3 regions of the Photobacterium kagoshimensis genome follow, and region 3 is predicted to be linked to each of the others. Evidence: predicted binding sites of a transcription regulator. Region 3 holds the regulator's gene; each other region holds the start of a gene.
The links. The regulator PurR, encoded in region 3, represses purine synthesis genes. The targets are predictions, from matches to a motif close to TNANGNAAACGTTTNCNTNA.
Positions count from the first base shown of each region.

Region 1: a site for PurR is predicted at 977-996, ahead of folD (bifunctional methylenetetrahydrofolate dehydrogenase/methenyltetrahydrofolate cyclohydrolase FolD). Genes of this name have one in related genera too.
Region 2: a site for PurR is predicted at 991-1,010, ahead of L4C35_RS21520 (uracil-xanthine permease family protein). Genes of this name have one in related genera too.

Region 1 is NZ_JAKJSO010000013.1:233,429-235,706, forward strand. Features, by position in the region: gene tig (trigger factor) at 1-203, opposite strand, end outside; tRNA gene L4C35_RS11935 (tRNA-Arg) at 663-739, opposite strand; gene folD (bifunctional methylenetetrahydrofolate dehydrogenase/methenyltetrahydrofolate cyclohydrolase FolD) at 1,137-1,991, shown strand; gene galU (UTP--glucose-1-phosphate uridylyltransferase GalU) at 2,126-2,278, opposite strand, start outside.
Region 2 is NZ_JAKJSO010000028.1:20,997-23,274, reverse strand. Features, by position in the region: gene L4C35_RS21525 (DUF2066 domain-containing protein) at 1-724, opposite strand, end outside; gene L4C35_RS21520 (uracil-xanthine permease family protein) at 1,071-2,278, shown strand, end outside.
Region 3 is NZ_JAKJSO010000018.1:45,387-47,664, reverse strand. Features, by position in the region: gene purR (HTH-type transcriptional repressor PurR) at 264-1,268, opposite strand; gene L4C35_RS17060 (heme ABC transporter ATP-binding protein) at 1,595-2,278, opposite strand, start outside.

The sequences.
Region 1 (2,278 bases), on a different contig from region 3:
CCCATTACTTCTTGACGAACAGATGCACCAAACATGCGAGCAACCATTTTGATTGGCGCTTTACCTGGACGGAAACCATCGAAACGACGATTTTTAGCGATTTTTTGCAGTTCAACTTTTACTGCATCTTCGATGTTTGCAGCAGGAACTGTGATAGTTAGATGGCGCTCTAGGCCTTCAGTGGTTTCAACGGTAACTTGCATTTTATTTAACCTCAAAACTTACTCAGATCACTGAGTGATGTTGCCGATCAGTTCAATCTGACGGTGGCATCCTTTCGTGTTATGGCGATTTAGATAAACCTACCACAACGCCTTAATTCTGATAATTTCTACCGCTGTCGACAAAAGCCGTTTCAGGGATAGAAATTAAAACGCGGCATTATAACGGTCTGATACTCTCAGGTCGAGACTACAGCCCATAAACCGTGGCATCTCCACAAAATAGGGGCTAAAAATCGATTTTCAAGGGAAATAACGAAAAAAATCAGTTTAAATGCCGATTTTGTGCACAGACCACCAATTGGTAGCAAACGGTTGTTTGAAGTATGAACAGGCTATTGAGGTTGGCGTCGTTGTCATAAACGGCACTAAGAGGAAGTGCATTGGCCTAAACGAAAAAAACCGTACTTAGCTTTCGCTAGGTACGGTTTCTTAAAATAATGGCACGCCCTGCAGGATTCGAACCTGCGACCACATCCTTAGAAGGGACGTGCTCTATCCAGCTGAGCTAAGGGCGCACTGTAACGCTGTCGTGCGTTATGGGTCGGAATTATACGTTGCTACTCTCTAAGGTCAACGGTTTTTCCTTTTTTTTAATTCTTATAACTTCAAGCGGTTAAACTTAAAGCGTTCTATAGAATATCGCGTATGTTATGATGATTCTATCGCCAAGCCAATGCTGTTTTTTTATTCACACCAAAAAGACTACATTGCAATTAAATAAATACTGAATCGACTTTTTCTTTGCTTCAACGCAAGGCAAACGTTTGCGTTATAGATCTTGCTCACAGTATCTGCGACAATATCCCATCAATAAAAAATGGTGAAAACAACATTTAGCTTTCATCCGTTTTTATTATTTTACAGTTGATACGCTACGAGCGTGCTCGTTAGCAATAAGTCAGAAGGAAAACCATGAACGCTCAAATTATTGATGGCAAAATCATCTCACAAACTGTTCGTCAGGAAGTCGCTGCTCGTGTAAAAGCACGTGTTGATGCAGGCCTTCGTGCGCCAGGTCTTGCTGTTGTTCTGGTTGGCCAAGACCCAGCATCACAAGTTTACGTAGGCAGTAAGCGTAAAGCCTGTGAGGAAGTGGGCTTTATCTCAAAATCTTTTGACTTACCAGCAACAACCAACGAAACAGAACTGCTGGCGTTAATTGCTGAGTTGAATGCCGACAACGAAATCGATGGTATTTTAGTGCAACTACCTCTACCTGCAGGTATGGATAGCACGGTTATTCTAGAGAGCATTACGCCAGAGAAAGACGTAGATGGCTTCCACCCTTACAATGTCGGCCGTTTATGCCAACGCATGCCAAAACTACGCTCATGCACGCCCAAAGGCATTATCACCTTACTAGAGCGCTACAACATCCCTACTCGCGGTAAGCATGCTGTTGTGGTTGGCGCATCGAATATTGTTGGCCGTCCAATGACAATGGAATTACTGCTTGCTGGCGCCACCACAACCACCTGTCACCGTTTTACGCAAGATTTAGAAGGGCATGTTCGCCAAGCTGATATTGTGGTCGTCGCAGTGGGTAAACCTAACTTTATTCCAGGAGATTGGATCAAAGAAGGCGCAACCGTGATCGATGTGGGTATCAACCGCTTAGAGACGGGTAAGTTAGTCGGTGATGTCGAATTTGATGTCGCGAAAACAAGAGCGAAGCACATTACCCCTGTACCAGGTGGTGTCGGACCAATGACGGTCGCAACGCTGATTGAAAATACCCTATTAGCCTGTGAGCAATTTCACAGCTAAACCTAACGCTATCGACAGTCAGGTTTATACCGCCCTGGTGCTGATGATGCCGGTATGAGAGAAGATAGTTCAGATACAGATACTAAAAAAGCAGCCCATGGCTGCTTTTTCTATACCCCTAAATCAATAGCAGATTAGAGTGTTTTGGCGAGCTCTTTGATGTAAGCCGTGAAGTCTTCACCTAGTACATCATGGCGCATGCCATATTCAACAAATGCTTGCATGTAACCTAATTTACTGCCGCAGTCATGGCTAACACCTGACATGTGGAATGCATTAACTTGTTG
Region 2 (2,278 bases), on a different contig from region 3:
GGGTTGCGGCCACAAGTTCGCCACTTACCTGACCTTCCTTCGGCGCCACTTGTGATGCCACTAAACGATCGGCCGACTGCTCAAAAAGCTGCCAAGAAAGTGAAACATTACTACCTTCTTCACGAGCACGCACAATCAAGATAGCTTCAGGGTTATAACGCAAACTGGCATTGGCAACAGGTTCGACAAAACCACCCCATAAATCAGGCACGCTCACTGCGGTAATATCTTCAAAGTCACCAATTGGCATTAACACCGGTACACCACGTTGATTCGCCGCGTTGTGCATTTCCGTTTGCAGTGGGTTACTGGTTTGATCCCACACAATTTCACGCTCACGATTATTTTCTTTTACCAACCAAACTAAAACCGCAGGGCGTTGATCGCTCCATAAGGTTGCATTGGCTTGGGTTAATAAATTATGAATTTGCACACGATCGAAGGTCATGTCTAAGGTCTGCTGACCATTTAGCGAGCCAACCCCAAATTGACTGATGTACAGGCTCGAGTTCGTAAGTGCTTTACGAATGACCTCGTTGTCGACCACTTTACTTTGGCCAGATACTTTTATCAGCACCTGTTCTAAGCCTTGCTGACGGGCAGTTTGTTCCGATTGCTTATCAGTATCAGGAAGTACAACCTGAGCCTGATACAAGTTGTTCACTGTGGCGGCATTCAAAGGCAACGCCAATAACGCCAACATAAAAAAAACAAAACGCAGCATAGAAAACTCATTCATCATCTAGATATGTTCCGATCATAAGGTGATTTGCCTATCAGCAGCAACCTCTTAGCCCCGATATCGTGACAGATTTTAGTCAATCTTCATGTTTTTATACCTTTGCGCCTTAATCTCGTCCTCTCAGCAGCAAAATATCGACGAAACCTACAAAACCAAAGGAAAGTTTCGCATGGCTTACAACAATAAGAGAACCCTCTAACAAAAGGGTTCTATCCATGGCAGTGATAAGAAAAACTCTATTTCAAAGCATAGGTAATCGTTTGCTGCTGTGATAGGATTGCGCGATTTTATTTTTAGAAAACCAAAATTAGACAAGGTGGGTGAAAAAATGATGCAGGTACTCCAAGGCGCACAAATGTTATTTGTCGCATTCGGTGCATTAGTGCTGGTTCCGTTACTGACGGGCCTCGACCCCAATGTCGCTCTGTTTGGTGCTGGTATTGGTACCCTTCTTTTCCAAGTCGTTACCAAACGTTCTGTTCCTATCTTCCTCGCGTCATCCTTCGCTTTTATTGCTCCTATTATGTACGGTATCCAAACTTGGGGCGTCGCTAGCACCATGGGTGGCCTCATGATGGCGGGTATTGTATACGTTCTTATGGGTGTTGTGATTAAAGTCCGCGGTGTGGGTATCATCCATAAATTACTGCCTCCTGTTGTGGTTGGCCCAGTAATCATGGTGATTGGTTTAGGTTTAGCACCAGCCGCAGTCAACATGGCGGTAGGTAAAAGTGGTGACGGCGGTATTCAACTGGTTAATGGTGATGCCGCTATTTGGATTTCAGCAGCCTCTTTATTAACAACTATCGCCTTTAGTGTTTTTGCCAAAGGTTTCTTCAAACTGATGCCTATCATGGCGGGGGTCGTAGCTGGCTATTGTGTGAGCTTAGGCTTCGGTGTCGTTGATTTTACTCCCGTTGTACAAGCTAGCTGGTTAGCAATGCCTAACTTTACCTTCCCTGAATTCAACATCAATGCAGTGTTATTCATGATCCCAGTCGCTATCGCACCTGCGGTAGAGCACGTTGGTGATATGTTAGCTATTTCTAATGTTACGGGTAAAGATTACCTTAAAAAGCCTGGCTTACACCGCACAATGGCAGGCGACGGAATCGCAACCATTGCTGCATCTATGTTTGGCGCGCCACCCAATACCACTTACTCTGAAGTTACCGGCGCAGTCATGCTAACCAAGGCTTTTAACCCTATAATCATGACATGGGCAGCCGTAACGGCACTGGTACTGGCATTTGTCGGTAAACTGGGTGCAGTACTACAAACCATTCCAGTCCCTGTTATGGGCGGTATCATGATTTTACTGTTCGGTTCAATTGCAACAGTCGGTCTTAATACCCTAATTAAAAACCAAGTCGACCTACACAAAGCACGTAATCTTGTGATTGTGGCGGTAACCTTGGTATTTGGTATTGGCGGTATGGCCTTTGGTATCGGCGAGTTCAGCCTTCAAGGTGTGAGCTTATGCGGTATTGTCGCGATCTTACTGAACCTAGTGCTACCCAACGACCTTGGTGAATC
Region 3 (2,278 bases):
GTAAATAGCAGAAAAGCGTTTACTCTATGCTGGGGAAAATGTGATGTTGCTTCAATTATTACTGCTTTATGAAGAGAGAATATTCAGGGATTAAATAAATCATTGGGTAAATGAAGCAAACTTATTTCAAATCTAAAAGTAATTTTATTGTTACATATTAAATATTTATGTAAAAAAGGAGGGTTTAGCGTGGCGGGAATGAATAAAAAAAGCCGACGATATGGGGTCGTCGGCTATTCAATGTTTATGCGTAAAGCGAATAGTTAGTTAAGCTTATGAACCGATTTACGTACAACTAATTCAGGTGACATTTCAAAAACACGGTTTTCGTGCTTTTTATCTTTCACGCGTTCCATCAAGATTTCAATCGCTGTTTTACCTAAACGGCGTTTAGGCTGGTGGATTGTCGTTAACGGTGGCGAGAAGAAAGGTGCTAGCTCGATGTTATCGTAACCAATGATAGATATATCTTCAGGAACACGAACGCCATTCTGAACGAAAGTACTGATCATCGCCATGGCCATAATGTCGTTAAAACAGAAAATAGCCGTTGGACGTTCTTTCATCGCAATGAATTGCTCAGCGGCTTTCACGGCCGTTTCACACTCGAAGTCACCTTCGATAATCCAATCTTCATTAACGGTTAGGTTTGCTTCGTCCATCGCTTTTTGGAAGCCTTTTAAGCGCTCACGACAGGTTGATTTTTCATTGTGACCTGATAAACAGCCAATTTTAGTGTGGCCGTTTTCAATAAAGTGCTTGATTGCGATATAGCCACCAATGGCTGCGTTGTCTTGAATTTTATCCGTGTGTGGACTTTCAGGACCCCAATCCATCACAACCATAGGTAGGTCATTTTGACGTTCTAATAGGTCTAATAGACGTTGATCAAGGTCCGAACACATCACCATTAGGCCATCAACGCGTTTTTCGGCGAGCATGCGCAGGTAATCGCGTTGCTTAGATAGGTTACCTTCAGTGTTACACAGGATAAGTGTGTAGCCTTCTTTGTAGCAGTATTCTTCTACGCCATGTACAACCTCAGCAAAAAAGGGGTTGGTTGACTTGGTGACCAACATACCAATTGTGCGGGTAGTGTTACATTTTAGGCTGCGAGCAACAGCGCTTGGTGCATAGTTAAGTTCATCAACGGCTGCTAACACTTTTTTTTGTGTTGCTTCTGCTACGAAGCGTGTTTTATTAATCACGTGCGAGACTGTTGTTGTTGAAACTCCAGCCATACGTGCAACATCTTTAATCGTTGCCATAGTTATTCTTCTAATAATTGCAATAAAGAGGATCTTTTTAAGCTATACATAGCGCCAACTCTTTCATTTCGAGTGCTGTATGTCGCTAGAGACCTTGTATAAACGTTAAAAGCCGCTTCTCAGATGAGCGGCTTTTATGGATTTGGTAGCGTTACATTGTTAATCGCTTGCGTTCACATTTTACTGAGTGTAGCGCACAGTGCAACGTTTCTGTCTATCAAGATGGCAATACTTGATAAACATCAACAATAATAATGTAAATTGCGTAAAATTTGATGCATCAGTATGCATTTATTTGTGCATTGTAAGGATTACATAACGAGCGACTATAGAATAACTGGGTGTTGAAGTGTAGGGTGCTTGGTCATCGTGACAGGCCAGCCATAGATTCGCTCAATATTCTGAGAATCTAATGCATGCCAAGCATCGCCATCAGCCTGTATCTTTCCATTTTTTACAATAACTAAGCGGTCTGCATATTGTGCAGCAAGGTTTAGATCATGCAATACGACGATAACAGCTGCTCCTGCTTTAGCCATATGTTGTGCGAGTTGTAATGTTTTATGTTGATGCGCTAAATCAAGTGCTGATGTTGGTTCATCGAGCATCAAAATAGCATTTTCTTTCGCTTCGCTAAGCTGAGTAAGCACGCGGGCAAAATGAACCCGTTGTTTTTCGCCACCAGACAAAGAAGGGTACAGCCGATTTGAAAGGGCTGTCACTTCGGTTTTTTGCATCATAGTAGCAGCTGTTTTAGTCGCATCAGCACGCGTTAGATCAAGTGGTAATGCACCAAGCTCCGCAACTTCTTGAGCAGTAAACGCAAAGCTTAAACTACTATGCTGGGGCAAAACGGCTAAATACTTGGCAAGATCTTTTGCTGACCATTGATGGTGGGTTTTGCCATGAATCAGAATCTCACCGCCTGCCTCTAACTCGCCGCACAGCACTTTAAGTAGGGTACTTTTCCCTGCACCATTAGGACCAAGTAGTGCAGTGACTTCGCCATG